2 regions of the Pseudomonas sp. NA-150 genome follow, and region 1 is predicted to be linked to the other one. Evidence: predicted binding sites of a transcription regulator. Region 1 holds the regulator's gene; the other holds the start of a gene.
The links. The regulator sigma-54, encoded in region 1, starts transcription at its own class of promoters, with help from an activator protein. The targets are predictions, from matches to a motif close to ANTGGCATNNANNTTGCTNT.
Positions count from the first base shown of each region.

Region 2: glnA (glutamate--ammonia ligase) is a predicted target of sigma-54. The motif match lies at 7,051-7,070, and genes of this name have one in related genera.

Region 1 is NZ_CP172305.1:704,758-720,328, forward strand. Features, by position in the region: gene ACF0H7_RS03425 (YhdP family protein) at 1-3,786, shown strand, start outside; gene ACF0H7_RS03430 (carbon-nitrogen hydrolase family protein) at 3,832-4,683, shown strand; gene tldD (metalloprotease TldD) at 4,686-6,125, shown strand; gene yjgA (ribosome biogenesis factor YjgA) at 6,170-6,691, opposite strand; gene pmbA (metalloprotease PmbA) at 6,799-8,145, shown strand; gene ACF0H7_RS03450 (hypothetical protein) at 8,455-8,901, shown strand; gene ACF0H7_RS03455 (superoxide dismutase) at 8,903-9,514, shown strand; gene ACF0H7_RS03460 (ZIP family metal transporter) at 9,543-10,430, shown strand; gene ACF0H7_RS03465 (HPr family phosphocarrier protein) at 10,442-10,714, opposite strand; gene rapZ (RNase adapter RapZ) at 10,731-11,588, opposite strand; gene ptsN (PTS IIA-like nitrogen regulatory protein PtsN) at 11,591-12,055, opposite strand; gene hpf (ribosome hibernation-promoting factor, HPF/YfiA family) at 12,068-12,376, opposite strand; gene ACF0H7_RS03485 (RNA polymerase factor sigma-54) at 12,491-13,981, opposite strand; gene lptB (LPS export ABC transporter ATP-binding protein) at 14,169-14,894, opposite strand; gene lptA (lipopolysaccharide transport periplasmic protein LptA) at 14,894-15,436, opposite strand; gene lptC (LPS export ABC transporter periplasmic protein LptC) at 15,423-15,571, opposite strand, start outside.
Region 2 is NZ_CP172305.1:6,565,051-6,580,621, reverse strand. Features, by position in the region: gene ppx (exopolyphosphatase) at 1-544, opposite strand, end outside; gene ntrC (nitrogen regulation protein NR(I)) at 737-2,173, opposite strand; gene glnL (nitrogen regulation protein NR(II)) at 2,170-3,255, opposite strand; gene ACF0H7_RS30625 (DUF4124 domain-containing protein) at 3,547-4,200, opposite strand; gene ACF0H7_RS30620 (DUF4124 domain-containing protein) at 4,184-4,702, opposite strand; gene ACF0H7_RS30615 (chorismate mutase) at 4,838-5,395, opposite strand; gene glnA (glutamate--ammonia ligase) at 5,546-6,952, opposite strand; gene thiI (tRNA uracil 4-sulfurtransferase ThiI) at 7,285-8,739, shown strand; gene typA (translational GTPase TypA) at 8,881-10,701, shown strand; gene ACF0H7_RS30595 (YkgJ family cysteine cluster protein) at 10,799-11,233, opposite strand; gene ACF0H7_RS30590 (phosphonate degradation HD-domain oxygenase) at 11,397-11,963, shown strand; gene ACF0H7_RS30585 (GTPase/DUF3482 domain-containing protein) at 12,071-13,435, opposite strand; gene ACF0H7_RS30580 (DUF2868 domain-containing protein) at 13,428-14,819, opposite strand; gene ACF0H7_RS30575 (dihydrofolate reductase) at 14,896-15,408, shown strand; gene ACF0H7_RS30570 (AraC family transcriptional regulator) at 15,420-15,571, opposite strand, start outside.

The sequences.
Region 1 (15,571 bases):
ACCCGTCTGGGTTTGGGCCTTTGCGCACTTTTTTTGGTGCTGACAGCGCTTTACGTCAGCGTTGGCCGGCAACTGGTGCCGTTGGTCGCTGAATACCGCTACGAAATCGAAACCAAAGCCCGTGCCGCGCTGGATATGCCGCTCAGCATTGGCAGCCTCGAAGGCCGCTGGAGTGGATTTACCCCGATACTGCTGGCGAATGAGGTCACCGTGGGCGAGGGCGCCAGTGCCTTGCGCCTCGACCACGTGCGCGCAGTGCCGGACTTGTGGGCCAGTCTCAAAGCCCACGAAGTGCGGATCGCCCACCTTGAACTGGATGGTTTGCAACTGAACCTCAAGGAAGACCAGGACGGCGGCTGGGCGCTTCAGGGGCTGCCGGCCAAAGACGACAAACCCATCGATCCAGAGCAGTTGCTGACGCAAATCCAGGCTGTTACTCGTCTGTCGTTGCTCGACAGCCAGATCACCCTGCAGCCGTATGGCCAATCGCCGCTGACCTTCACCTACGCCAGCTTCACCCTGGAAACCACCTACAGCACCCAGCGTCTGGACGCGCGCTTGACCTTGCCGGACGGCCAGCCGCTGGCGCTCAACCTGCGTTCGCGCATCGAGCCGGCCAAATGGCGAGAGGGTGAGGTCGCTGCCTACCTGAGCCTGCCGCAAAGCGATTGGGCGCCATGGTTGCCTGCCAGCCTGACCCAGCAATTTAAGCTGTCTTCTCTCAAGGCCGGTGGCGAACTGTGGTTGACCTGGGGCAAGGGCACCCTGCAAAGCGCAGTTGCTCGTCTTAATGTTCCGCATTTCAAAGGCGCTTACGCCCACCGCAAGGCCACCAGCATCGATAACCTGGCGCTCAATGCCTGGTTCCAGCGCAACGAGCAGGGCTTCAGCCTGTCCCTTGCGCCCTTGGCGATGGACCTGGGCGGCAAGCGTTGGGAAAGCCGGGTGCAACTGACCCAGCAAGCAGCCAGCGGCGAAAAGGACGAGCTCTGGCATCTCCAGGCGGATCGCGTGGACCTGACGCCGATCACACCGATGCTGGATTCTCTGGCGCCGTTGCCGGAAGGGCTGATGACGGTGCTCGACAACCTGAAAGTCACGGGTAGCCTGCGCAACGTCTTACTCGACTACCGGCCACAAGCGGTGGGCGACCAGCGTGTCAGCTTCGCCGCCAATCTCGACAAGGTCGGCTTCAACGCTTATGACGGTGCGCCGGCGGCGGGGAACGTCAGCGGCAGTATCAGCGGCGATATGGGGCAGGGCGAACTGCGCCTGGATACCACCGACTTCATGCTGCACCTGTACCCAATCTTCAATAATCCGTGGAGATACCAGAAGGCCAACGCCCGCCTGACCTGGAAACTCGATTCGCAAAGCTTCACGTTGATCGCGCCATACATCAAGGTGTTGGGCGACGAGGGCAAAATTGCCAGCGATTTCCTGATCCGTCTGCACTTCAACGGCTCGACCCTCGAAGACTACATGGACCTGAGGGTCGGCATGCTGGACGGCGACGGCAGTTACACCGGCAAGTACCTGCCGGCGGTGCTCAGCCCTACGCTGGATCACTGGTTGCGCACCTCGATTTTGAGCGGTGCCGTGGATGAAGGGTTCTTCCAGTATCAAGGTTCGCTGCATCACGATGCGGTAGACGCGGCGCGCAGTATCAGCCTGTTTTTCAAGGTTCACGACGCAGCATTGGCGTTCCAGCCGGGTTGGCCTCAGCTTTCAGGGGTGGACGGCAAGGTCTATGTCGATGGCGCCGGGGTCCGGGTCAAGGCCAGCAAAGGCCAGTTGTTGAATACTCATGTCAGCAATGTATTGGTCAACATTCCCCATGCGTCGGAAGGGAAAAACAGCCACTTGATGGTGGATGGCGATTTTGCCGGTGGCTTGGCCGATGGCGTGAAAATCCTTCAGGAAGCACCGATCGGCACCGGCAGCACCTTTGCCGGTTGGCAGGGCGATGGGCCGCTGTCGGGCAAACTCAAGCTCGATATTCCGCTGGGCAAGGGCGAGGAACCGAAGATTCTGGTGGATTTCAACACCAACGGAGCTCGCTTGAAGATCAGCGATCCGGCGCTGGAGTTGGCCCAACTCAAAGGCAACTTTCGCTTTGACAGTGCCAAGGGCTTGAGTGGCGAGGGCATCAGCGCGCAGGCGTTCGAACATCCGATCACCGCGCAGATTCTGGCCGAGGGCAAGCCCGGCGCAATCGTTACCCGAGTGAAGGCGGGTGGGGTGATCACCGAAAAGCGTCTGGCCGAATGGTTAGGTAATACCCAGCCATTGCCCGCATCGGGTGACTTGCCGTACCAATTGCAATTGACCTTGGGTGGCACCGATAACCAATTGCAGATCGACTCTGACCTCAAAGGGTTGGTGGTCGATTTGCCCGCGCCATTTGGCAAGACGGCCGACGAGACGCGTGATACTCAATTTCGCATGACCTTGCAGGGCGCGGAACGACAGTTCTGGGTGAGTTACGGCAAGCTCGCCAATCTCGCGTTTGCGGCGCCCAGCGGAAAAATGGGCGATGGCCGGGGCGAGCTATTTCTGGGCGAAGGCAGCGCGGTGCTTCCTGACAGCAAAGGCTTGCGGCTGCGCGGTACATTGTCGGAGCTGGACATTGCGCCCTGGAAATCGGTGGCCGAACTCTACGCCGGGAATGATCCCGGCGGCAGCGCCAAGCAGCTGTTGAACAGCGCTGATTTGCAGATCGGCAAATTGAGTGCTCTGGGAACCACCTTGGAAAACGCCAGCGTGCAAGTTGCGCGAAGCGATGCAGCGTGGAATTTGGCGCTGGCCAGCTCGTTGGTCAAAGGCACGGCGATGCTGCCTGATGCCAAGACCACGCCGATTGCGATCAATCTTCAATACATCAAACTGCCGCCCGCCGACCCGAACGCGGCGGTGGTGGAAAATGCGCCGGACCCGTTGGTGGACGTTGACCCACGGCAGATTCCGGCGATGGATATCAAAATCCTGCAGCTGTTTCAAGGCGAGCAATTGGTGGGTGCCTGGTCGCTCAAGTCGCGCCCAACGCCAACCGGTATTCGTCTGTCCGACCTGAGCATGGGTCTCAAAGGCATGCTGTTGCAGGGCGAGGGCAGTTGGGACGGCACGCCGGGCTCGACGCGCAGTTGGTACAAAGGACGCATTGACGGCAAGAATCTGGCGGACGTGCTCAAGGCCTGGGGTTTTGCGCCGACCGTAACCAGCCAGAGCTTTGAACTCAACGTTGATGGCCGCTGGCCGGGGTCGCCGGCCTGGATCGGCACCAAACGTTATTCTGGCAGCCTCGATGCGACGCTGCGTCAGGGCCAGTTCGTCGAAGTCGAAGGGGGCGCGCAAGCGTTGCGCGTGTTTGGCCTCCTCAACTTCAACTCTATCGGCCGCCGCCTGCGTCTGGATTTTTCGGACTTGTTCGGCAAAGGCCTGAGCTACGATCAGGTCAAAGGGTTGCTGGTGGCCAGTGATGGGGTGTACGTGACCCGCGATCCGATATCAGTCACCGGGCCGTCGAGTAACATTGAGCTCAACGGCACGCTGGACATGGTCAATGATCGGATCGATGCCAAGCTATTGGTGGCCTTGCCGGTGACTAATAACCTGCCCATTGCAGCATTGTTGATCGGTGCTCCGGCCATCGGTGGTGCGCTGTTCCTGGCAGACAAGTTGTTCGGTGATCGCGTATCGCGACTGGCCAGTGTGCAATACAGCGTCAAAGGCCCGTGGAAAGAGCCGAAAATCACCTTTGACAAGCCGTTTGAAAATCCCCGGTAGCGCGGCATGGAGTACAGTGGACGCATCTCTTGTCTGGAGCGCGCCATGTCTTTTGCCGTGATTCAAATGGTCAGCCAGAGCGATGTTCTGGCGAACCTGACCCAGGCCCGCCGGCTGCTGGAACAGGCCGCCGAGTCGGGTGCACGCCTTGCGGTATTGCCGGAAAACTTCACCGCCATGGGCCGTCGTGACGTCGCCGACATCGGCCGCGCCGAGGCTCAAGGGCAGGGACCTATCCTGCCATGGTTGAAATTGGCCGCCCGCGACCTCAAGTTATGGATAGTGGCGGGCACTATTCCGCTGCCGCCGCGCGATCAACCCCACGCCAAAGTGACCGCCTGCTCCTTGTTGATTGATGAGCACGGCGAGCAGGTCGCGCGTTACGACAAATTGCACCTGTTCGACGTGGATGTGGCCGATACCCGTGGGCGCTACCGCGAGTCGGACGACTATGCTCATGGCAATAACGTGGTGGTAGCCGATACCCCGGTGGGGCGGTTGGGATTGAGCGTGTGCTACGACCTGCGCTTCCCAGAGTTGTACAGCGCGTTGCGAGAAGCAGGCGCGGAATTGATCACCGCACCGTCGGCGTTTACCGCAGTGACGGGCGCGGCGCACTGGGACATTTTGATCCGGGCGCGAGCGATAGAAACCCAGTGCTATGTACTGGCAGCGGCCCAGGGTGGGGTTCACCCGGGTCCACGAGAAACTTACGGGCATGCCGCCATCGTCGACCCCTGGGGTCGGGTGTTGGCGGAGCAGGCCCAAGGCGAAGCGGTGTTACTGGCCGAACGCGACAGCATTGAACAGGCGTCCATACGGGCGCGAATGCCGGTATCCAGTCACCGGCGATTTTTTTCGCAGGACGCCATGCGGCCTGCGCACACTTCGGAGTGAATATGAGCGACTTGTCCTCTGTCAGCGAACACCTTTTAGCGCCTGGCGGCGTTACGATCGACAGCTTGCAGTCGGTGTTGGGCGAACTGGCCGGTCCCGGTATCGACGCGGCTGACCTGTATTTTCAAGGGCAGATTTCCGAGTCCTGGTCCCTCGAAGACGGCATCGTCAAAGAAGGCAGTTTCAACCTCGATCAGGGCGTCGGTGTCCGTGCGCAATCGGGCGAGAAGACCGGCTTTGCCTACAGCAACACTATCACCCATGAAGCCTTGAGCCTGGCGGCCCGCGCTGCGCGCTCAATCTCACGGGCCGGGCAAGAAGGCAAGGTGCAGGCGTTCACCACTCAAGACGTCGCACAACTGTACGCACCCGATAACCCGCTGGAAGTGCTGAGCCGCGCAGAGAAAGTCGAATTGCTGAAACGCATCGACGTCGCGACTCGCGCACTGGATTCACGCATTCAACAAGTCACTGTGAGCATGGCCGGCGTCTGGGAGCGGATTCTGATCGCCTCCACCGACGGCAGCCTGGCCGCAGATGTACGGCCACTGGTGCGCTTCAACGTCAGCGTGATCGTCGAACAGAATGGCCGCCGCGAACGCGGTGGTCATGGCGGTGGCGGTCGTACCGACTATCGCTATTTCCTCGCCGAAGACCGCGCCATGGGCTATGCCCGCGAAGCGCTGCGTCAGGCGCTGGTCAACCTCGAAGCGATTCCTGCGCCTGCTGGCACGCTGCCAGTGGTATTGGGTTCCGGGTGGTCGGGCGTGCTGCTGCATGAAGCCGTTGGCCATGGCCTGGAAGGTGACTTCAATCGTAAAGGCAGCTCCGCCTACAGCGGGCGCATGGGTGAAATGGTCGCGTCGAAGCTGTGCACCATCGTCGATGACGGCACGTTGGCCGGTCGTCGTGGTTCGCTGAGTATCGACGACGAAGGCACACCGACCGAATGCACCACACTGATCGAAAACGGTGTGCTCAAGGGTTACATGCAAGACAAGCTCAACGCGCGTCTGATGGGCGTGGCGCGTACCGGAAACGGCCGTCGCGAGTCCTATGCGCACTTGCCGATGCCACGCATGACCAACACCTACATGCTGGCCGGTCAGAGCGATCCGGCTGAAATCATTGCGTCGGTCAAGCGTGGCATTTACTGCGCCAACCTCGGCGGTGGTCAGGTCGACATCACCAGCGGCAAGTTCGTGTTTTCCACCAGCGAAGCGTATTTGATCGAAGACGGCAAAATCACCGCGCCGGTCAAAGGCGCGACCTTGATCGGTAACGGGCCGGAAGCCATGAGTCGAGTGTCGATGGTCGGTAACGACTTGTCGCTGGACAGCGGTGTAGGCACCTGCGGCAAGGACGGTCAGTCGGTTCCGGTAGGCGTGGGTCAGCCGACGCTGAAGATCGATGCGATCACAGTCGGTGGCACGGGCGCTTGAACGTGAGCGGGGCAGGATGCCTGGCATCCCGCCCCGGATCGGGACTAGCGCAGACCGCGCACAGTCTCGTCCAACTCACGGATGTACTTGAACAGTTTACGGCTGGAAGCCGGCGCCTTGTTTTGCGCCAGCTCGTGCTGAGCCTGACGAATGAACGAGCGCAGTTGCTGGCGATCCGCATCCGGAAAGTCGCCCATAAACTTCTCGAGTACTTCGTCGGTCCCAGTGAGCAGGCGATCACGCCAGCGTTCCAGGTTATGAAAACGTTCGTTGTATTGGCGAGTGGAGGCATCCAATTGATCGATCAGCATCAGAATGGCGTCCAGATCCTGGTCGCGCATCAATTTGCCGATGAACTGAATATGCCGCTTGCGCGCAATGTTGGCCGTGTGTTTCGGCGCTTCAGCCAAAGCCCGGCGCAACGCGTCGGTCAGAGGCAGCTTCGCCAGCAGGTCAGGCTTGAGGGTCGTGAGGCGCTCGCCCATATCAACCAGAGCATGTAGCTCGCGTTTGACCTGAGTTTTGCTTTTCTCCCCGTCGAGGGAGTCGTCGTAAGAATCAACCATGGGGGCAGTCCGCTAATAATCGCCGCCATGATAACCAGTCGGGGGCCACTTGTCCGGCCCGCTCGGTACTCGGCCTGTGCCGAAAGCAGAATTTGATGGAGAAAGTCATGAGTGAATCTCAAAGCGTCGGCCCACAAGCGTTGCCGGCACTGCAACAACAGGTCGAGCAAATCCTTGCCGAAGCCAAGCGTCAGGGCGCCAGCGCCTGCGAAGTAGCGGTGTCGCTGGAGCAGGGATTGTCGACCTCGGTGCGTCAGCGTGAAGTAGAAACTGTCGAGTTCAATCGCGACCAGGGTTTCGGCATCACCTTGTACGTGGGCCAGCGCAAAGGCTCGGCCAGCACGTCGGCCAGTGGCGCCGATGCGATTCGTGAGACGGTCGCTGCCGCACTAGCGATTGCCAAGCACACCTCGGAAGATGAAAGCTCAGGCCTGGCCGACGCTGCGTTGATGGCCAAGGAGCAACCGGATTTCGATTTGTTCCATGCCTGGGATATCACCCCGGAACAAGCCATCGAGCGCGCGTTGATCTGTGAAGCGGCGGCGTTCGATACCGACAGTCGGATCAAGAACGCCGACGGCACCACGCTTAACACCCACCAAGGCTGTCGCGTCTACGGTAACAGCCACGGTTTTATCGGCGGTTATGCCTCGACACGCCACAGCTTGAGCTGCGTGATGATCGCCGAAGGCGAAGGGCAGATGCAGCGTGATTACTGGTACGACGTGAGTCGCCAGGGTGAGTTGCTGGCCGATGCAAAAAGCATTGGCCGCCGTGCCGCAGAACGTGCCGCCAGCCGTCTGGGCGCGCGTCCGGTGCCGACCTGCGAAGTGCCGGTATTGTTCTCTGCTGAACTGGCCGGTGGTTTGTTCGGGCATTTCCTGTCGGCGATTTCCGGTGGCAACCTGTACCGCAAATCGTCGTTCCTCGAAGGCGCGATGGGCCAGCGCCTGTTTCCTGAGTGGCTGACCCTCGACGAGCGTCCTCACCTGATGCGCGCCATGGGCAGTGCGGCATTCGATGGCGATGGCCTGGCGACCTACGCCAAACCGTTCGTCGAAAACGGTGATTTAGTGTCCTACGTACTGGGCACTTACTCCGGACGCAAGCTGGGCCTGCCGAGCACCGCCAACTCCGGCGGCGTGCATAACCTGTTCGTCACCCACGGCATTGAAGACCAGGCAGCATTGTTGCGACGCATGGGCCGTGGTTTGCTGGTCACTGAATTGATGGGCAGTGGCTTGAACATGGTGACGGGCGATTACTCCCGTGGCGCGGCAGGTTTCTGGGTCGAGAATGGCGAAATCCAGTTCCCGGTGCAGGAAGTGACCATCGCCGGCAACCTGCGCGACATGTTCAAGCAGATCGTCGCGGTCGGTAACGACCTGGAACTGCGCAGCAACATCCGCACCGGCTCGGTACTCATCGAGCGCATGACCGTAGCCGGCAGCTAAAAGCCCACCCTCTGTAGGAGCGGGCTTGCCCGCGATCGCGGTGTTTCTGATACACCGCGTCGTCGGCATCGCAGGCAAGCCAGCTCCTACAAATCCCCGCCTTCACCCTCTCCTCGGATTTCTCGCAAAACACTCTTTGGCCAACGTCGGGGTTGTTTTGGTTCTCAATATCAATTAATAATGAATATCATTAAGATTTGAGCTGCGTTATCGATTTGTAACGCAACCGACTGCAAGTGTTGCTCGACCCCGAAAAATCGCTGCCGGCGGGATCTGACCCAGGCTGGCCACTGCCTCTGGAGGCGCGCTATGGAACTCTGGAAACGCACCATCGAACGAGCGAATCGCTGCTTCAACCTTGGCGAGTACATCGATGCTCGAGAGCTGTATTTGCAAGCACTTGCCTTGGCGCAAGTGCTGTTCGAGCGTTGGCCCGATACCGACGAGGCAGTGGCTGCCTGTGTAATTTCCCACCACAACCTTGCCGACCTTCACCTGCATTTGCACCAGCCGGAAGAGAGCGCGGAGTATCTGTGCGCAATCCACCAGCGATTGTTGCAGGTCATGCAGGACCCGCGAATGGCACCGACGCTGCGTCAATCGGCGCTGCGCCAGAGCAATAAAACCTACGCCGAGTTGTTGGGGTTCATCAGCGAATACGGCGAATACCCTCGCACCCATCGCTTGCTCAACAGTGGCATTGCCTTGCAGCGCGATGCGGCGGCCATCACCGGCCATTTCTACGGAGTACATTGAGATGCCGTTTACCCTGCCTGCCTTGCCGTATGCCTACGATGCCCTGGAACCGCACATCGACACGCAGACCATGGAGATTCACTACACCAAGCATCATCAAACCTACATCAATAACCTCAACGCCGCTGTCGAGGGCACCCAGTGGGCGCAATGGCCCATCGAGAAACTGGTGGCCAACGTTCGTCAGTTACCGGAGAAGCTGCAACCCGCGGTGATCAATCAGGGCGGGGGGCATGCCAACCATTCGCTGTTCTGGACCGTGATGGCGCCCGGGGCAGGCGGGTTGCCGCAAGGTGATCTGGCGCACGCCATTGACGCTCAGTTGGGCGGTATCGACAGCTTCAAAGATGCGTTCACCAAAGCCGCGCTGACCCGTTTCGGCAGCGGCTGGGCCTGGCTGAGCGTTACGCCGGAGAAAAAGCTGGTGGTCGAAAGCAGCGGCAACCAGGACAGCCCGCTGATGCATGGCAATACGCCGATCCTTGGGCTGGATGTTTGGGAACACGCCTATTACCTGCGCTACCAGAACCGCCGTCCGGAATACATCAACGCGTTCTACAACGTCATCGACTGGAACGAAGTCGCTCGGCGCTATCACGCGGCTGTTGCCTGATCTCTAAAAACAACAATTAAGGCCGATTATGCGTACGGAAATACTGGCGGTCAGCAGCGGGCGGTTGTTTCGTCTGGCGTGGGGTTCGTTGCTGACGCTGGCGGGTACAGCGTTGCTGGTGGCTCAGGGGCTGGCTTGGTTGAGCCTGGAACCGCACCTGCTTCGCGCGCTGCAGGGCGGGGCGGTGTGTGCGTTAGGGACTGCGTTGGGCGCATTGCCGGTGCTGGTGATCCGGCGTATGCCGATCATGGTCGGTGATGGTCTGCTGGGGTTCGGTGCCGGTGTGATGCTGGCGGCTACGGCGTTCTCATTGATCGTGCCGGGGCTGCAGGCCGCGCAAGGGCTGGGTTTCTCCCAATGGGGCACGGGCGCTCTGGTCAGTTTCGGCATCCTGCTGGGTGCGTTGGGTTTGTTTGTGGTCGATCACCAGGTTTCCCGTGGCGGGCGCTTATCGGGTGCCTCCGAGCGCCCGGCGATTGCGCCGCGGATCTGGCTGTTCGTCATCGCAATCATTGCGCACAACATCCCGGAAGGGATGGCGATAGGCGTTTCGGCCGGCGGCGGTTTGGCCGATGCCGACAGCCTTGCCATGGGCATCGCCTTGCAGGACGTACCGGAAGGGTTGGTCATCGCATTGGTATTGGCCGGGGCGGGAATGTCGCGCTTCAAGGCTTTCCTGATTGGCGCCGCCTCAGGTCTGGTAGAACCGATATTCGCCTTGCTTTGCGCCTGGCTGGTGGCCATTGCCGAATTACTGCTACCGCTGGGACTGGCCCTCGCGGCGGGTGCGATGTTGCTGGTGGTGACCCACGAAATCATCCCGGAATCCCGGCGTAACGGTCACGAAAAGATCGCCAGCCTTGGGTTGCTGTCCGGGTTTTGTTTGATGATGGTGATGGATACGGCGTTGGTGTAAAACCGGGCGAATTACTCGCCCTCATCAAAACGGTTATTGATCAACTCGATCAGGCCTTCCAGTGCGGCCTGGTCTTCTTCGCCTTCGGTAGACAGGTGGATGTCAGTGCCTTTGCCGGCGGCCAGCATCATCACGGCCATGATGCTTTTGCCATCGACCATGCTTTCAGGGCTGCGACCGACGCGGATCTGGCAGGGGAATCTGCCGGCGACGCCGACGAATTTGGCGGCGGCACGGGCATGGAGGCCGAGCTTGTTGATGATGGTGATTTGACGAACAGGCATCGCGATGAAGATCCTTTCAGTTGAGGTCGCGGTGGCGAACCTGAACGTTCTTGAGGGATTGTTGCAGGACGCGGCCCAGGCGTTCGGTCAGGTAGACAGAACGGTGATGCCCGCCAGTGCAGCCAATGGCAATGGTGACGTAGGCGCGGTTGCTGGCGGCGAAGCGCGGCAACCACTTGTTCAAGTAGGTAAAGATGTCCTGAAACATCTCTTCGACATCCGGCTGGGCAGCCAGATAATCCGCCACCGGTTGATCGAGGCCGGATTGTTCGCGCAGCTCGGGCTTCCAATAAGGGTTCGGCAGGCAGCGCACGTCGAATACCAGGTCGGCATCCACCGGCATGCCGCGCTTGAAGCCAAATGACTCGATCAGAAACGCCGTTCCCGGTTCCGGGGTGTTGAGCAGGCGCAGTTTGATCATGTCGCGCAACTGATAAAGGTTCAGCTGGGTGGTGTTGATCTTCAGGTCGGCCAGGTCAATGATCGGGCCGAGCAGGGTGCTCTCGTCACGTATCGCTTCAGCCAGCGAGCGCTCAGGTGTGCTCAATGGGTGGCGACGACGGGTTTCCGAGAAGCGTTTAAGCAGGGTTTCTTCGTCGGCGTCCAGATACAGCACATCGCATTGAATGTGGCGGCTGCGGACTTCTTCCAGCAATTGCGGGAAGCGCGACAAGTGGCTCGGCAGGTTGCGCGCGTCGATAGAGACGGCAACCTGGGGTTGAGCCAGTTCGGTATGGATCAGCGCGCGCTCGGCCAATTCGGGCAACAAACCGGCCGGCAGATTATCGATGCAGTAAAAGCCACTGTCCTCCAGCACATCGAGCGCGGTGCTCTTGCCGGAACCCGATCTACCACTGACGATAATCATGCGCATGATTAGTGACCGCTCTGTATGTCCAGGACAACTTGATACAGGGCTTCATTGCTGGCTGCACTGCGCAGCTTGTCACGCACATCCTTGCGGTCGAGCATGCCTGCAATCTGCCGCAGCAATTCCAGGTGTGCATCGGTGGCGGCTTCGGGGACGAGCAGGACGAACAGCAAATCCACGGGCGCGCCATCGATGGCGTCATATTCTATGGGGTGATCCAGGTGAACCAGGGCGCTGATCGGCTGGCTGCAACCTTTCAGGCGGCAATGAGGAATGGCGATGCCATTGCCAAAGCCGGTCGAGCCAAGTTTTTCACGAGCGATCAGGCTCTCGTAAACATCTTGCTCAAACAGTTCGGGCACTTCGCGGACGATCACATTGGCAATCGTCTCGAGCGCGCGTTTTTTACTGCCACCCGGCACGTTCACGAGTGAACGGCCAGGGGTCAGGATGTTTTCAAGTCGAATCATGAGTAGGGGGTGTTAGCGAGCTGTCGCACCCTTGAGGATGCTTTGCTGCTTTTCCTTATGCTTGAGCAATTGTCGGTCGAGCTTGTCAGTCAGGAGGTCGATGGCTGCGTACATGTCGTCATGTTCGGCGTTGGCGACCACCTCTCCACCGTGGATATGCAGTGTGGCTTCGATCTTCTGTTTCAGCTTCTCGACCGCCATGGTCACTTGCACATTGGTAATCTTGTCAAAGTGCCCTTCGAGTTTCTTGAGTTTGGCCTCAATGTATTCGCGCATGGGCTTTGTCACTTCAAGCTGGTGTCCACTGATGTTGACTTGCATACAGCTTCTCCTTCGTTGCCAGTGCATAAAGAGGCAGGCTGGAATGCCTGCCACTGGAACGCTGTGGCTCTTAGCCTGACCGGTCTGTAAGCGAATCTCAGACTGGCTTGGGCGTCACATCAATCGCTTGCGCTCGCTCGAAGGCGCGATCCCAAGTGATTCGCGGTATTTGGCGACTGTGCGACGGGCTACTTGAATGCCTTGTGCCTCCAGTAAACCAGCGATCTTGCTGTCACTCAACGGCTTTTTCTGATTTTCCGCCGCAACCAGTTTTTTGATGATTGCGCGTATCGCCGTGGACGAGCATTCACCGCCCTCGGAGGTGCTGACGTGGCTGGAGAAGAAGTACTTCAGCTCATAAATGCCACGCGGGGTGTGCATGAATTTCTGCGTGGTAACGCGGGAAATCGTCGACTCGTGCATGCCAACCGCTTCCGCGATGTCGTGCAGGACCAACGGTTTCATCGCTTCGTCGCCGTACTCAAGGAAGCCACGTTGATGCTCGACGATTTGCGTGGCGACTTTCATCAGCGTTTCGTTGCGGCTTTGCAGGCTCTTGATGAACCAACGGGCTTCCTGCAGCTGATTGCGCATGAAGGTGTTGTCGGCGCTGGTGTCGGCGCGGCGGACGAAGCCGGCGTACTGCGGATTGACCCGCAGGCGCGGCACGGACTCTTGATTGAGTTCGACCAGCCAGCGTTCGTTGTCCTTGCGCACGATAACGTCGGGCACGACGTACTCGGCTTCGGTGGACTCGATCTGCGAACCCGGACGCGGGTTGAGGCTCTGTACCAGTTCAATCACCTGGCGCAGTTCGTCTTCCTTGAGCTTCATGCGCCGCATCAGCTGCGCGTAGTCACGGCTGCCCAGCAAATCGATGAAGTCGGTCACCAGGCGCTGTGCTTCGGCCAGCCAGCGGGTTTTCAACGGCATCTGGCGCAGTTGCAGCAGCAGGCATTCGCTGAGGTTGCGGGCACCGATACCGGCCGGCTCGAATTGTTGAATTCGATGCAGGACCGCTTCGATTTCATCTAGCTCGACATCCATCTCCGGATCGAAGGCATCGAGGATTTCCTCGAGCGACTCGTCAAGGTAGCCCTGATTGTTGATGCAATCGATCAGGGTCACGGCAATCAGACGATCGGTGTCGGACATCGGGGCCAGGTTCAGTTGCCACAGCAGATGGCTTTGCAGGCTTTCACCGACCGAGGTACGGGTGGTGAAGTCCCACTCGTCATCATCGTTGCTGGGCAGGCTGCTGGCGCTGGTCTGGTAGACGTCTTCCCAGGCGGTGTCGACGGGCAGCTCGCTAGGAATGCGCTCGTTCCACTCGCCGTCTTCCAGGTTGTCTACCGTGGGGGCAGCTTCCTGGTACGTCGGTTCCTGGACATCAGGATTGGGTTTCTCGATGTTGTCGGCCAGCGGGTCGGCGTTATCGAAGTCGTCGCCTTCTTCCTGGCGCTCGAGCATAGGATTGGATTCCAACGCTTCCTGGATCTCTTGTTGAAGGTCCAGGGTCGACAGTTGGAGTAGACGGATGGCCTGTTGCAGCTGCGGTGTCATCGTCAGCTGCTGGCCCATTCTCAGGACTAGCGATGGTTTCATGGCAGGGGCTAAACACCTTATTCGCCGGCGCACATGCGCCATCCACTACAGGGCGCCGGAGCGCCAACTTAAGCAAATTATATGCCTGAAACCTAAGTGTTTGCCTAGGGTGTGGTGACAATTAATATACTTGCCAACCACCGCACCCTAGTGTCCGTCGCCTATGAAGAGCGAAACACCGCAGAACTTACAGGCGGAACTCATGGCCGAGGTAAACCTCTTTAACCAGTTGGTTGGCCAGAATTGTCTCCGCATCACCCTCAGCGATCAGTTGCCCGTCGTTGACGATGTACGCGGTTTCACAGATATCCAGCGTCTCACGAACGTTGTGGTCCGTGATCAGAACGCCGATGCCCTTGGCTTTCAAGTGGTGGATGATCTGTTTGATATCGCCGACCGAGATCGGGTCGACGCCGGCAAACGGTTCATCGAGCAGAATGAACTTGGGCGATGTGGCCAGGGCGCGGGCGATTTCTACCCGGCGGCGCTCACCACCGGACAGGCTCATGCCCAGGTTGTCGCGAATGTGGCTGATGTGGAATTCCTGCAGCAGGCTTTCCAGCTCCTTGCGACGTGCGGCGCGGTCGAGTTCCTTACGGGTCTCGAGGATGGCCATGATGTTGTCGGCCACCGAGAGCTTGCGGAAAATCGACGCTTCCTGCGGCAGATAGCCGATACCGGAGCGTGCGCGGCCGTGCATGGGCTGATGGCTGACGTCGAGGTCATCGATCAATACGCGGCCCTGATCGGCGCGTACCAGGCCGACGATCATGTAGAAACACGTGGTCTTGCCGGCGCCGTTTGGCCCCAGAAGACCAACGATCTGCCCACTTTCGATGGACAGGCTGACATCACGAACGACCTGACGGCCCTTATAGCTTTTAGCCAGATGCTGGGCTTTCAGCGTTGCCATTAAGGAGCCTTCTGCGCGTCGGGTTTGCTTTTCGGCTGGATAACCATGTCGATCCGTGGGCGCGGGGCGGTTACTTTGGCGCCGTTGGCGCGCCCGGCGTTGACGATCTGCTTCACGGTGTCATAGATGATTTTCTCGCCTTCCGACGTGTTGCCATCATTGACGACCTTGGCTCTGTCAATCAGGACGATTTTATCCTGGGTGGCAAAGTACTGGATGGTCACGCCCCATGCCTGCACGATCGGCTTGTTCAGTTCCGGCTTCTGTTCGTAGTACGCCAGGTTGCCAACAGCAGTGAATACGTTGATTTCGCCGGTAGGCAGACGGGTGATGGTCACCGTGTTGCCGGTGATCTTCAGCGTGCCCTGCGTGATGATGACGTTGCCTTTGTAAGTGGCAATGCCTTGTTTGTCATCAAGCTGCGCGTCGTCAGACTGGATATGGATAGGCTGATCGCGATCCGTCGGCAGAGCCCATGCGCTCACGCTTCCCAGTGCTGTGCCCAGGCCGAGCAAAAAAGGGAGGGTTTTAACGAGCCTCATACAGTCCTCTTACTTTGGACAGCAGGTTCATCCTGCCGTCGTTCAAATACGCTTTCATGCCCGTGCCGGTAGATACACCGCCGAAACCGTCGATTCTAACGGCTTGCTCGGTCTGCGCATATTGCTTCTGTGGGA
Region 2 (15,571 bases), 1.1 Mb from region 1:
TCTTGCCGTCTTTGAAGTAGCGTTGGGTGAAGCTGACGCAGCCCATCTGCAGGCTTTCGCGCAGCAGTGGTTCGAAGCGCTGGCCAATGATGAATTCGGTACTGCCGCCGCCGATGTCGGTCACCAGACGCTTGCCGGGGGTGTCGGCCAGTGTGTGGGAAACGCCAAGGTAGATCAGGCGCGCTTCTTCACGGCCGGAAATCACTTCCACCGGATGGCCGAGGATTTCTTCGGCACGGCGAATAAACTCGTTACGATTGCGTGCTTCACGCAGGGCGTTGGTGCCGACGATGCGTACCGCGCCAGGCTCCATACCATTGATCAGTTGGGCAAAGCGCTTGAGGCAGTCGAGCCCGCGCTGCATGGACTCTTCAGTCAGCTGGCGCTCTTCGGTGATCCCGGCCGCCAGCTGAACCTTCTCGCCGAGCCGCTCCAGAATGCGGATTTCGCCAAGATTGGCTTTGGCAACGACCATGTGGAAGCTGTTGGAGCCCAAGTCGATGGCGGCGATCAGGGACAGATTCTTGGCTGGGGATTGCGGCATGATCAAAGAGTCTCAGTCGATAACCTTGTCATCGTGCCACGAACCATCTCCGCCGCCAACGCGAAGCGTAAGGGATGGCCTTGATACCGCTGTAGGAGCGGGCTTGCCCGCGATGGCGGAATGCCTGATTCACTGCGTCAAGCGGATCGCGGTGGTGCGGCGATCCAACAAGCCCGCTCCTACAGGAATGTGTCAGCCCTCATCCCCCTCGTCGTCATCCCCGCCATCGATCTTCATGCCCAGTTCCTTGATCTTGCGGGTCAAAGTGTTGCGGCCCCAGCCCAGCAACACAGCGGCGTCGCGACGGCGGCCGGCGGTGTGTTTGAGGGCGGTTTCGATCATGATCCGTTCGAACGTCGGTACCGCGCTGTCCAGCAGGCTGGATTGACCGCGTGCCAGTGCCTGGTCGGCCCATTGACGCAGGGCTTGTTCCCAGTTGGTCACCGGCGCCGCGTCGTGCGGCAGGCTCAGCAGTTCAGGCGGAAGGTCGCTGATATGCACTTCACGACCGGACGCCATCACGGTGATCCAGCGGCAGGTGTTCTCCAGCTGACGCACGTTACCCGGCCATGGCAGGTGTTTGAGGTATTCCTCGGTTTCGGCTTTGAGCAGCTTCGGCTCGACCGCCAACTCCTGCGCAGCGCGAGCCAGGAAGTGCTTGGCCAGGGTCGGAATGTCTTCGCGACGGTCGGACATCCGTGGAATATGAATGCGGATCACGTTCAGACGGTGGAACAAGTCCTCACGGAATTTGCCGGCCTGAACCAGGGTTTCCAGATTCTGGTGAGTCGCAGCGATGATTCGCACGTCGACCTTGACCGGCGTATGCCCACCGACACGGTAGAACTCGCCGTCAGCCAATACCCGCAGCAGGCGCGTTTGGGTGTCGGCCGGCATGTCACCGATTTCGTCGAGGAACAACGTGCCGCCGTCGGCCTGTTCGAAACGCCCGCGCCGCAGGTTGGCCGCGCCGGTAAAGGCGCCTTTTTCATGGCCGAACAGCTCGGATTCCATCAAGTCCTTGGGAATCGCCGCCATGTTCAGCGCAATGAACGGCGAAGCCGCGCGCGGACTGTGGCGGTGCAGGGCGTGGGCGACCAATTCTTTACCGGTGCCCGACTCGCCGTTGATCAGCACGGTGATGTTGGAGTGGCTCAAGCGTCCGATGGCGCGAAACACTTCCTGCATCGCCGGCGCTTCGCCGATGATTTCCGGGGTGCGGGTCAGGGCCGGCGGGGCTTCCATCCCTTGCTGTTCTTGAGCGTGCAGGTTGGCACGCTTGACCAGCGAAACCGCCTCGTCGACATCGAACGGCTTGGGCAGGTATTCAAACGCACCGCCTTGATACGACGCCACGGCGCTGTCCAGGTCGGAGTGCGCGGTCATGATGATCACTGGCAGGCGCGGGTGTTGCTCGCGGATGCGCGCCAGCAAGTCCAGGCCACTGGTGCCGGGCATGCGGATGTCGGAGATGATCACGTCAGGCTGCTGGCGAGCCAGGCGGCTCATAACGCCATCGGCGCTGTCGAAGCTCTGGGTGGTCATGCCTTCTTGTTGCAAGGCTTTTTCCAGCACCCAGCGGATGGAACGGTCGTCATCGACGATCCAGACAGTTTCACTACGGCTCATGACGACGCTGCTCCTTGTTCCAGCGGCAAGAAGATCGAGAACGTGGTATGGCCGGGATGGCTGTCACACTCGATCAGCCCTTGGTGCTGACTAATGATGTTCTGGGTTATCGCAAGGCCAAGTCCGGTTCCGTCCGGGCGACCGCTGACCATGGGATAAAAGATGGTTTCTTGAAGATCGGCCGGGATGCCCGGGCCGTTGTCGATGATTTCGATCTTGCTCACCAGACGATGGCGAACATGACCGATGGTGAACTGACGCATGGCGCGGGTGCGCAGGCTGATCCGGCCCAGGCGCAATTCGTTCTGGCCGCTGATGGCTTGCATCGCGTTGCGCACGATATTGAGCACGGCCTGGATCATTTGCTCGCGGTCGATCAGCACATCGGGAATGCTTGGGTCGTAATCGCGCACCAGGGTAATGCAGCCTTGGCTTTCAGCTTCCACCAGGCTGCACACGCGTTCGAGCACTTCATGCACGTTGGTCATGGCCAGGATGGGCAGTTTGTTCGAGCCAAGCATGCGGTCGACCAGGTTACGCAGGCGGTCGGCCTCTTCGATGATGACGTTGGTGTAGTCCTTGAGGCTTTCCTCGGGCAGTTCACGTGCCAGCAGTTGAGCGGCGCCGCGAATCCCGCCAAGCGGGTTCTTGATCTCGTGGGCCAGACCGCGCACCAGCATCTTGGTGGTTTCCTGCTTGGACAGCTGGGCTTCTTCCTTGGTGATGCGCAGCAAGCGATCACGCGGATGAACCTCCAGCAGCAGCATGGTGTTGCCCTGGCTGAGGATCGGCGTTACGGCGTAATCGACGGTCAGTGTCTGCCCGGTCAGCGCCGTAAGCATGGCTTCGCGCTTGGTGAACGGATGCGCTTGCTCCACGGCCTGACGCAGGGAATTCAGCGCTTCGACGGATTCAGTGAACAGCTCGCTGATGAATTGCCCGTGACTGCGCTGGCCGCTGATCGCCAGCAGCATTTCGGCTGCCGGGTTCATGTATTCAAGGCGCAGGTCGGCATTGAGCAGAATGGTGGCAGTGGTCAGGTTGTCGAGTAACAGCCGGTGCAGCGCGTCACTGATAGTCATAAACGTAGTTGACCTCTTTTGGCACATTGCAACCCTGATCGGGACCTGGATCGCAGGTCCGGGGTGGTCTTTGCCAGCCTTGGCTAAGCCGCTGATACGGTGCAGATGGACTGAATCTGCAAAAACCAAACCAAGGCTCCGAAAAGAAGCGCTAAACCTGCAAAATCGGGCTTTTTTTGGACGAGACGCTACCTGATGTGGCGTTGCTCGAGATTTTTTGAACCAAAATGGGCTATCCGGCCAATTCAGGGAAAAATTACTGCACCAATAGTGAGCGTTGTCGTTCAGGCGTCAAAAGAAGTGAAAGATGCCGATCGGATCTTTTGGCTTGTCTGCCAGAGGACATTCGGGCCTGACCCCGTAATCTTCTTCAGTACAGGGTTGCGCCAGTCGTTTCTGCGCCAGGCTAATGCGCAGCATATGAAAGTCCTGAGTGGGCGTGCGTTCCAGCATACGCCCTGATTCATCGAGAATCTCGACGGCCAGTTGGTGGGTGCCGCGATCAATATTGGTCAGCGGAAACACCGGGCTGCGGCCGGGCTCACCGAAGGGTTTACCGTCCAGCAACAGGCGATAGCTGTGGGCGTTTTGCAGGACAGGATCGCTGTTGATGCTGACGATCAGGTCTCCAGCGATATTGCGGATAGTGGCGTCCGGCTCGGGCACCAGAATCCGCAACAGATCGTAGTGAAACAGCGGGCCGGGTTTGGCTATCGGCGGCTTGGCCTTGGCGACGGTTTTAGTCGTAGGCTGATTCATGCTGTTGCTGGGCAGGATTTCCACGCGCTTGGCGCCACTGTGCGGTCGGTCGGTGAACACGCGATTGCCCTGGGCATCGACGTAGCTGTAGACCTCGGCCGACGCCGACCCGCTAATCAGCAGCAGGCACACCAGCAGTCCTTTCACCAGTAGGGTGCGAAGCGGGGATTCAAGGTTTACCGACATGGACTCGCTGCACCGTTACTGTAAGGGTTGAGCTTTGCTGAATGACCGTTTCACCCGCGACCACCCGAACCGCGAGACTGTGTTCGCCGCGATCAAGGTTCACCACCTGCAACCTCGGCACGTTGCTCGGCTGGCCGTAAGCGGTGCCATCGACCACCAATTGCAAGAGCTGTCCCGGCAGAAGGCGCGGTTGAATCTGCACGCCGACGGTGAAGGTGCCGTTATTGGCGCGCAACGCTTCTTCGGTCGGCAGCTCGCCGAGCTCCAGAAGGCTGTACGCGCCCTGTGGTTGGCTCTGCTGAGTGCTGGTGGGGGCGGGTGGTGCGATTGGCTTTTTGCTGTCCACGCTGTTGAGCGGCGGCAACTCCACGGTCTCGCTGGGTTCGCCATTGGGTGGCTGGCTGCTGAAGGCTGTGTTGCCATTGGCGTCGGTGTATTTATAAATCTGCGCGGTGGCGGGCAAGGCGGTCAATAGCAGCAGATAGATAAGGCTTCGACGCATGAAGGCTCCGGTGGTGTGGGGGTTAACACGAATCATCTGTAGGAGCGAACTTGTTCGCGAGGCGGTATGCCTGACATACCGAATCAAGCCGCTCGCCAACAAGTTGGCTCCTACAGTTCAATTCAGCATAGAACACTAAGCCTGCGGTTTGGCGATGCACAGTTCGCCCGTTGCCCGGATTAGAGCCATTTGATGGATCGGGTCTTTGCCAGAATGTTTGACCGCCTTCGTCAGCCAACTCGCACAAGACGGGTACGCGCGATAGGGCGTGAAATCGGCATAGTTTTTCAACAAGCGCATTTGGAGCTCATCGAGCTGTGGGCGGATCTGATTGACCAGGTCGGGCCTCGCCGTTTTTGGCGCACTTCCCGATGCATGCCATTTGGCCAACAGCGCGTACTGCACCAGTTTATTGGCTTCGATTTGTGCCGCCAGGAACTGACTGACGTCGTCGTTATCGAGGCCGAAGTTCGGCGCCAGCTTGGCGGCGTTGCCGATGACTTGCTGTTCCCGCGCGCTGTCCTGGATCGGTTTGCCGCTGTCCCATTTGGTCAGGGCAACCTGATCGGCGATGGTCAGGCGCTCGTTGATGCTTGCGATCAGTGGTGCCAGTGATGCGGGAGCCTGTGCCGCTGCAGCGCTGGCGCTGAGGACGATGGCTAAAAGAGGTAAAAGCCGCTGAAGTCTGGACATGGGTGGATCTCTGACGAGAAATGCTAAGGCGCCGAGTTAACGCCACAAGCGATGCCCTGCGCCAGTGCTGGATTGTAAAAAAACACCCGACATAAAAAAGGCCTCCCGAAGGAGGCCTCTTGTTACGCCGCTTGCGCAGGCGCGACTGGATTAGCAGCTGTAGTACAGCTCGTATTCCAGTGGGTGTACGAAGGTACGTACTTTGATTTCTTCTTCGCTTTTCAGAGCGATGTACGCGTCGATGAAATCGTCGCTGAAAACGCCGCCTTTGGTCAGGAATGCACGACCTTTGTCCAGCTCTTCCAGGGCTTCTTTCAGGCTGCCGCAAACTTGTGGGATCTCTTTCGCCTCTTCAGGCGGCAGGTCGTACAGGTTTTTGTCAGCTGCGTCGCCAGGGTGGATCTTGTTCTGGATGCCGTCCAGGCCAGCCATCAACAGTGCAGCGAAGCCCAGGTACGGGTTAGCTGCTGGATCCGGGAAGCGCGCTTCGATACGGCGAGCTTTAGGGCTCGACACGTAAGGAATACGGATCGAAGCGGAACGGTTACGAGCCGAGTAGGCCAGCATTACCGGAGCTTCGAAACCTGGGACCAGACGCTTGTAGGAGTTGGTCGACGGGTTGGTGAAACCGTTCAGTGCCTTACCGTGCTTGATGATACCGCCGATGAAGAACAGGGCAGTGTCGGACAGGCCGGCATAGCCTTCGCCAGCGAAGGTGTTCTTGCCATCTTTAGCGATGGACAGGTGAACGTGCATACCCGAACCGTTATCGCCGTAAAGCGGCTTAGGCATGAAGGTAGCGGTACGGCCGTAGGCATCAGCCACGTTGTGTACGCAGTACTTCAGGGTCTGAACTTCGTCAGCCTTTTTAACCAGGGTGTTGAACTTCACACCGATTTCGTTCTGACCGGCAGTCGCCACTTCGTGGTGGTGAACTTCGATGACCAGACCCATTTCTTCCATGGCATTACACATGGAGGTACGGATTTCGTGGTCGTGGTCGAACGGAGGAACCGGGAAGTAACCGCCTTTCACACCTGGACGGTGGCCTTTGTTGCCGCCTTCGACGTCCTGGTCGGACATCCACGAACCTTGCTCCGAGTAGATCTTGAACATGGAGCCGGAGATGTCAGACTTGAACTTCACTTCGTCGAAGATGAAGAACTCTGGCTCTGGACCAACGAAAACGGTGTCGCCGATACCAGTGGACTTCAGGTATTCCTCGGCACGGTGAGCGATGGCGCGTGGGTCGCGGTCATAGCCTTGCATGGTCGAAGGTTCGATGATGTCGCAAACCAGGATCAGGGTTGGTTCTTCGGTGAACGGATCGAGGACGGCAGTGCTGTCGTCTGGCATCAGGATCATGTCCGACGCTTCGATGCCTTTCCAGCCAGCAATAGAGGAGCCGTCGAACATTTTGCCAATTTCAAAGAATTCTTCGTCCAGCGCATCGCGCGCCGGCATGGTCACGTGGTGCTGCGTGCCTTTAGTATCAGTGAAGCGCAGATCAATCCACTTGACGTCATGATCTTTGATGAGTTGAACCGACTTCGACATAGTGTCCTCCGGGTGGCTTCGGGCCAGGTAGTGGTTTGGCCCTTAGAATTTGGGTGATGCCGGGCGCGAATATCTGCCAAGGCAACCTGCCTCACAAGGGAGCAAATTGCATGCCAGTGCCCTGAGATGGGTTTTTTGCCGAAAATTCAGGCGTACGAGGCATTTAAGCTGGGAAAAAAAGAAACGCATGCACCGATATGGGGCTTTAAATTGTGGGCGTGTTCGATTTTGGTGCGATGAATATTGCTCGTACGATAATTGGTTAAACCTTGAGCAATTTCCGCTATAATTCCGCCCCCTCTTTTTCGGCTGGCACCTCGCGCGCTGTTTACATGAAACTAATCGTAAAAGTCTTTCCCGAAATCACTATCAAAAGCCGGCCGGTGCGCAAGAAATTCATCCGCCAGTTGGCCAAGAACATCCGTGTCGTGCTCCGTGATCTGGACCCGGCGTTGGTGGTGGATGGCGTGTGGGACAATCTCGAGGTCGAGACCCGGGTCAGCGAGCCGAAAGCCTTGCAAGAGATGACCGAGCGCCTGAGTTGCATGCCGGGCATCGCGCATTTCCTGCAGGTCGATGAATACCCGCTCGGCGACATGGATGACATCGTCGCCAAGTGCAAGCAACACTACGGCAGCGAGCTGACCGGCAAAGTGTTCTCGGTGCGTTGCAAGCGTGCCGGCAAACACAGTTTCAGCTCGATGGACGTCGAAAAATACGTTGGCAGCCAGCTTCGCCAGCAGTGTGGCGCGGCGGGTATTTCCCTGAAAGCACCCGAAATCGAAGTGCGCATGGAAATTCGCGACCAACGGTTGTTCGTGATTCACAGCCAGCACAACAGCATCGGCGGTTACCCGCTCGGTTCGCTGGAGCAGACCCTGGTATTGATGTCGGGTGGTTTCGATTCCACCGTGGCCGCTTACCAGATCATGCGCCGTGGGCTTATGAGCCACTTCTGCTTCTTCAATCTCGGCGGCCGCGCCCACGAATTGGGGGTGATGGAAGTCGCTCACTTCCTGTGGAAGAAGTACGGCAGCTCGCAACGCGTGCTGTTTGTTAGCGTCCCGTTTGAAGAAGTTTTGGGAGAAATTCTCGAAAAAGTCGATAACAGTCATATGGGTGTAGTGTTGAAGCGTATGATGTTGCGCGCGGCGACAAATATCGCCGAACGACTCGACATCGATGTGCTGGTGACGGGTGAGGCGATCTCCCAGGTTTCCAGCCAGACGCTGCCTAACCTGTCGCTGATCGACTCGGCCACCGACAAGCTGGTACTGCGCCCGCTGATCGCCAGCCACAAGCAGGACATCATCGATCAGGCCACTGAAATCGGCAGCGCAGAATTTGCCCGCCACATGCCTGAGTATTGCGGGGTGATCTCGGTCAACCCCAAGACCCACGCCAAGCGCAACCGCGTGGAGTATGAAGAACAGCAGTTTGATATGGCGATTCTCGAGCGAGCGCTCGAGCGTGCCAAGCTGGTACCGATCGATCGCGTGATCGACGAATTGGGCCAGGACATTGAAATCGAGGAAGTCAGTGAAGCACTGGCCGGTCAGGTCATCATCGACATCCGTCACCCGGATGCTCAGCATGACGAACCGCTGGAGTTGCCTGGCATTGAAATACAGACGCTGCCGTTCTATGCACTGAACAGCCGCTTCAAGGAACTGGATGAGGCTCGCCAGTACCTGTTGTATTGCGACAAAGGCGTGATGAGTCGCCTGCATGCTCACCATTTGCTCAGTGAGGGGCATGCCAATGTGCGCGTTTATCGACCGAGCTAAGTGCCCGGGGCTGTTTGCCTGTGGCCTGCGTCACCGGCCCCCCGACGCCAGTCGTCAAGCCGTCATGGCTTTCGCCGACTCTACTGTTAATAGCTGCCTACAATTAGTCAGCTGACCGAATCCTCTGATCGAGATACACAAGTGATCGAAAATCTACGCAACATCGCCATCATTGCTCACGTTGACCATGGTAAGACCACCCTGGTAGACAAACTCTTGCGCCAATCCGGCACTCTGGAGCGCAACGAGCTCAACGACGAGCGCGTGATGGACTCCAACGACCAGGAGAAAGAGCGCGGTATTACCATTCTCGCGAAGAACACCGCGATCAACTGGAATGGCTACCACATCAACATCGTAGACACCCCGGGCCACGCTGACTTCGGTGGTGAAGTAGAGCGCGTGATGTCGATGGTTGACTCCGTTCTGCTGCTGGTTGACGCTCAAGACGGCCCTATGCCGCAAACCCGTTTCGTGACCAAGAAGGCTTTCGAAGCCGGCCTGCGTCCAATCGTGGTCATCAACAAGGTTGACCGTCCAGGCGCGCGTCCGGATTGGGTTCTGGATCAGATCTTCGACCTGTTCGACAACCTGGGTGCTACCGAAGAACAGCTGGACTTCAAAGTGGTCTACGCCTCGGCCCTGAACGGCATTGCCGGTCTGGAACACACCGACATGGCTGAAGACATGACCCCGCTGTACCAGTCGATCGTCGACAACGTACCAGCGCCGAAAGTCGACCGCGACGGTCCGTTCCAGATGCAAATCTCGGCACTGGACTACAACAGCTTCCTGGGTGTTATCGGCGTTGGCCGTATCGCTCGTGGTCGCGTCAAGCCAAACACTCCGGTTGTGGCTATCGACGTTGACGGCAAGAAGCGTAACGGTCGTATCCTCAAGCTGATGGGTCACCACGGTCTGCACCGTATCGACGTTGATGAAGCAGCTGCCGGCGACATCGTCTGCATCAGCGGCTTCGACCAGCTGTTCATCTCCGACACTCTGTGCGACCCACTGAACGTCGAAGCGATGAAGCCGCTGACCGTTGACGAACCAACCGTTTCCATGACCTTCCAGGTAAACGACTCGCCTTTCTGCGGTAAAGAAGGCAAGTTCGTCACCAGCCGTAACATCAAGGAACGTCTGGACAAAGAACTGCTGTTCAACGTTGCTCTGCGCGTTGAAGAAGGCGATACCGCCGACAAGTTCAAAGTCTCTGGCCGTGGTGAGCTGCACCTCTCGGTACTGATCGAAACCATGCGTCGCGAAGGCTTCGAAATGGGTGTTGGTCGTCCTGAAGTGATCATTCGTATGGTTGACGGCGTTAAGCACGAACCGTACGAAAACGTCACCATCGACCTGCCAGAAGAGTCGCAAGGCTCGATCATGGAACAGATCGGTATCCGTAAAGGCGACCTGACCAACATGGTTCCGGATGGCAAGGGCCGTGTGCGCCTTGAATACAACATCCCGGCTCGCGGCTTGATCGGTTTCCGTAACGAGTTCCTGACCCTGACCTCCGGTGCAGGCATCCTGACCTCGATCTTCGACCGTTACGACGTGATGAAGTCCGGCGATATGTCCGGTCGTCAGAACGGCGTGCTGGTGTCGGTTGCTACCGGTAAGGCTCTGACCTACTCGCTGGAAACTCTGCAAGCGCGTGGCAAGCTGTTCCTGGGTCACGGTGAAGACGTGTACGAAGGTCAAATCGTCGGCATCAACAGCCGCGACAACGACCTGGGCGTCAACCCAACCAAAGGCAAGAAGCTCGACAACATGCGTGCTTCCGGTAAAGACGAAACCATCGCTCTGGTTCCGCCTATCCGTTTCACTCTGGAACAAGCGCTGGAATTCGTACAAGAAGACGAACTCTGCGAAGTGACTCCAAAGTCGATCCGCCTGCGTAAGAAAATTCTTGGCGAAAGCGAGCGTACCCGCGCTGCCAAGAAAAGCGGCAACTGATTAAGTTGTAACGCATAAAAAAACGCCCCCGACCGCAAGGTCGGGGGCGTTTTTGTTTGTCTGAAGGAAATACAACAAACCCTGTATTTTGGTCGCATCAGAAAATAAAGACTTTCTCTTCAGGCGGCTTGCGCACTTCGGCCTTCGGCACATACGCGCAGTACCCTGGACGCGGCCCGACTTTCGGATGGTTGCGGCAGGTGTCCGGACGCTTGTCGTAGATGGTGCAGAACCGGCTCTTGCGATCCAGGTACAGGCAATCATTGTTGCTCATGCGCTGCAGGGTAAAAATACCGGTTTTCTGGTTGTAACGCTCGACGATGCCTTCTTTTTGCAGGCGTTTGGCGATGTTCTTCTCTGGATCGCCACGCTCGAACTCATCGACCAACCCGATGCGGATCAAGTCTTTGACCTTCACTTCCACAGGCAAGGTGCAGCAACTGGACACGCAGCCGCCGCACATGTTGGCGGAGTATTTGGCCCAGGTGTCGACTCGGTCGAGTTCTGCGGCGGCGATCAAGTTGGATTTCATCTGTTCAATTCCGGGTGTATCGGGCGCGCGATCATACCGGGGCTGACGGATTTCGCGTAAGCAAAAATTACCAATACGACTATCGGTTGTTTTTTAGCCAATTGTCATCAGGTGTTCGCATGGCCTCGGCAGCATGTCCTTCTTTAAATAGCGGAAGTGGAACATGCACAACGCAGAGCAGGTAGTGGCCGAGGTTTTTGCCTTGTATCAGGCCCACGGCAACACCGAATACATCGGCGAGCCGGTGTCGCAGATTGAGCACATGTCGCAGTCGGCGCAATTGGCGATGGCGGAAAACTACGATGATGAGGTGGTGTTGGCCGCCTTTTTCCACGATATCGGCCACATTTGCGGGCACGATCCGGATGCTCAGCACATGGGCGGCTACGGCGTGATGAGCCACGAGCGCGTGGGTGCCGACTACCTGCGCACGTGCGGTTTCAGTGAGCGTGTCGCCAAGCTGGTGGAGTACCACGTTCAGGCCAAGCGTTATCTGACGCTTCGGCAGCCTGGGTACTACGAGCAACTCAGCGATGCCAGCCGCCGTACCCTGGAGTACCAGGGCGGAGTGATGACCCCCGCCGAGGCCGACGCCTTTGAGCTGGACCCGCTGTGCAAGGTCAGCTTGCGCATGCGTCAGTGGGACGAATGGGCAAAGGAGATGCATGTGCCGGTGATTGATCTGGAACTGCTCAAGCGCAAGGCGTTGAAGCTGTTGATCCCTGAGTGACGGAAAGCAAATGTAGGAGCTGCCGAAGGCTGCGATCGGCCGGGAACCAGTCGTGGCGATTGATCTTTTGAAGGTCCTGCGGACCTTATCGCAGCCTGCGGCAGCTCCTACAGGTGTTTGGCGAGCGATTCGATTTGCTCCTGCCTTTCCGCCTGGCTCAACTTCGCCTGCGGATTCAGTGAAGACCATTGCGGATGCGCCCGAGCCTTGTGCAACGCGTCGGGGAGTTTGCCTTCGCGCCAGGTCTTGTCTTGAGGCGTAGTCAGCTTAATGCTGTCCATCGCCGCATGACCGCGCACGTTCAGGGCTTGCAGCAATTGGCGCTGACGCAAGGCGAGCAGGCGCAACACTGCGTCATCCACTGTCAGCTCACGCTTGCCCTTGAGTTTGCCGAGTAGGCGTCCGCCATAGCTGCGCGCGGTTTGCAACGCGCCACCGGCAATCGCACCCACCAGCGCGGCGGCCCCGAGTGTGATGCCGCCGACCAATAAATCGACCCCGGCCCCGGCTGCCGCCCCTGCGGCAATCCCACTGCCCACGCGCACTCCGAGCAGCTTGAGGGTTTCCGGGTTGAACAGATCGTCACCCCAACGCCCATCCAGTAACGGCAGATCAGTCGCGGCGGCGTCTTCACGGCGGAAGGCAAACAGTTTGAGCAGCGCTTCGACGCAACGTTGCTCGCGTTGGCGAACGGCGCTACGCAGGTCGTCGATGGCCAACTGCGCCTCGCCAGACTCGCTGGCCACGCTGCGACGGCATGCCGCGCAATCCAGCAATAGTTCAGCGATCAATCGCGCGGCACTGTGTTGCCGAACCACGCGTTGCGCCTGCTGATCTGCAATCAAGCGCTCCAGTTGATCGCGCGCGCCTTCCAGCAGCAAGGCCAGGCTTTCGTAGAGGCGTCGTTCGCCATCTTCCGGAGGCGCGACGCTGTCGAAACGCACCAGCGCATGCAGCCCCAGGCGTGCCAGCGCCTCGCGCCAATCCGCTTCGCGATGCTCGGCGCTGCTGACGAAATTCAACACCGGCAACAGCGGTTTGCCGCAGCTGGCCAGCACCGCCAGTTCGTCGCGGTACTTGGCCAAGACCGGTTCGCGGGCGTCGATCACATAAAGGCCAGCGTCCGAAGCCAGCAGTTGGCGCAGCACTTTGGCTTCTTGCTCAAATCGCTGCCGTGCTTCGCTGCCATCAAGAAAACGCGCCAGGCGAGCCGGGCCATCAAGGCGTTCGCCGGGGCGATCCAGACGTTCCAGATAGTCGAGCAGGGCGATGGCATCTTCCAGTCCCGGGGTGTCATAGAGTTCGAGCAACGGCTCGCCATCCACCGAGAGCCGTGCGCCTTCCACATGTCGCGTAGTGCTGGGGCGATGCGAGACTTCGCCAAAACCGACATCCCGGGTCAGGGTGCGCAGCAGCGACGTCTTGCCGACGTTGGTATGCCCGACGACCGCCAGTTTCAGGGCTTTAGTCATGACCGGTCTCCAGCCACATGAGTGGCGCACTGTCGGCATAGGGGATGCCCAGTTTTTGCAGCGCGGAGTGCCAGTCACCCAACCGCTCCGAGTCCAGCGCCTGACCGGAGGGTGCTTGCAGCAACCAGATTCGCGCGGCGCCGGCGCAACGGGCCAGTTCGGCAATCAGCGCGAGGCTGCCACGGTCTGGCGAGCGGCGCGGATCGCAGGCGATGGCCAGGCGAGCAGGTGGAAAGCGAGTCAGTTGATCAAGCAGTTTCTGGCGCGATTCGCGGCTGTCGAGGATACCGGCGTCCATCACTGTTTTCGACAGATGAGGCGGCCAGGGTCGCTGGTCATCCAGCTCGATGGCGACCAGCACTGCACCTTCGCTATCGGTCGCGGCACCGCCGGCCTGAACGTCATCCCAGTGATCCGGCGCAGCGTCGCTGACTCCCAGACGCTCGCTGCTGGGCATCAGGCGCTCGCGCAGTTGGCTGTAGCCCGGCAGGCTCAGGTCGAGACTCAACGCCGCACGCCCACGCCGCCAGTGCCACAGGCACATCAGCGCCAGCAGCAAACGCGGGACGATGCCATAGACCAGCAACACGCCGACCAGCCAGGACGCCCAGGCCTGACGCGCACTTTCGATACTCAAGGCGCTGTCGCCACTGGCGCGGATCATGGCTTCAGTCGGCACGTTGAAGCCCAGCAGCGCCGGGAGCGCGCCGAGTGCCTGAGTCACGTTGACGAAAGTGTCTGCGCTGAGGATCGTGGTTTCCCAGACAAAGCCGTAACGCCGGGTCGCCATTAGCAACAACAGCAACGTCAGCGCACTGAGCAGGGTCAGCAACCACGCACCGTTGACCACCATGCCCAACAGCCAGCGATTTAAACGTCGGCGTTGCAGCAACAAAATCAGCGCCGGTGCCAGTTGCGCGGCCTGGGCGTCGCGAGCGAGCTTCTCACTCAGCCACAACCACAGTCGACCAAGGCTTGCGCTGCTTTCACCGGCGAACAGCATGCCCAGCGCCCAACTGAGCAGCAGAATCAAATTCAACCCGAGCAGGCTGCCCAAGGCCCAGAACACGTTGACCGACGTCTGGCCGTTGCCCAATGCGGCAAACGCCAGGCCGGCTCCGCTGATCACCACAAGGATGGCCAGCACCAGCAGCGCCAGGCGCGCGCCCTGTTTCCAGTGCCGCAGCGCGCTGAGCAGGCCATCGCGTTCGGCCAGCCACAGGGCTCGGTTGTTGATGCGGGTCGGCAGATCGCCCGCAGTGGCGCGAGCACGGCGGTTGGCTTCCATGTCTTCCAGCGGGCCTGCGTGTTCTTCGCGCAAGCGCACAGCTTCAGTCAGCCAGAGGCTATCCATTGGGGTCAGATCGGTCACGCGGCGTTCCATTAACGAATTCAGCCTTGAGCATAACCTCTGCGGCCGCACTCGGGGCAAGCGCGACGCTTCTGGTATTCTCGCGCGTATGAAAACTCATCTCCCTCTCAGCCTGATTGCCGCGCTTGGTGAAAACCGGGTCATCGGCGTCGACAATTCCATGCCCTGGCATCTGCCGGGGGATTTCAAATACTTCAAGGCGACGACCCTCGGCAAGCCGATCATCATGGGTCGCAAGACCTGGGATTCGCTGGGTCGGCCGTTGCCCGGTCGGCTGAACCTGGTGGTCAGTCGGCAGGCAGGTCTTCGGCTCGAAGGTGCGGAGGTGTTTGCCTCGCTGGACGCCGCCGTGGTCCGTGCCGAAGCGTGGGCGCGGGAGCAGGGCGCCGATGAAGTGATGCTGATTGGTGGGGCGCAGTTGTATGCGCAAGGTTTGGCGCAGGCCGACCGTCTGTACCTGACCCGCGTCGCGCTGAGCCCGGAAGGTGATGCCTGGTTTCCCGAGTTCGATCCTGCGCAGTGGGCGCTGGTCTCGAACGCTGAAAACCCGGCGCTGGATGGCAAGCCGGCTTACAACTTCGAAGTGTGGGAAAAAATCTAACGCTTTCTGAGTTACCTACCTAACCCTTCCCGATACTGACTGGGCGCCATCCCGGTCCAGCGCTTGAAGGCTCGGCTGAAGCTGCTGGTGTCGGCGAAGCCCAACAAATACGCGATCTCGCTCAAGGTACTGCGCGGGTCGCGCATGTGTTGAATGGCGAGGT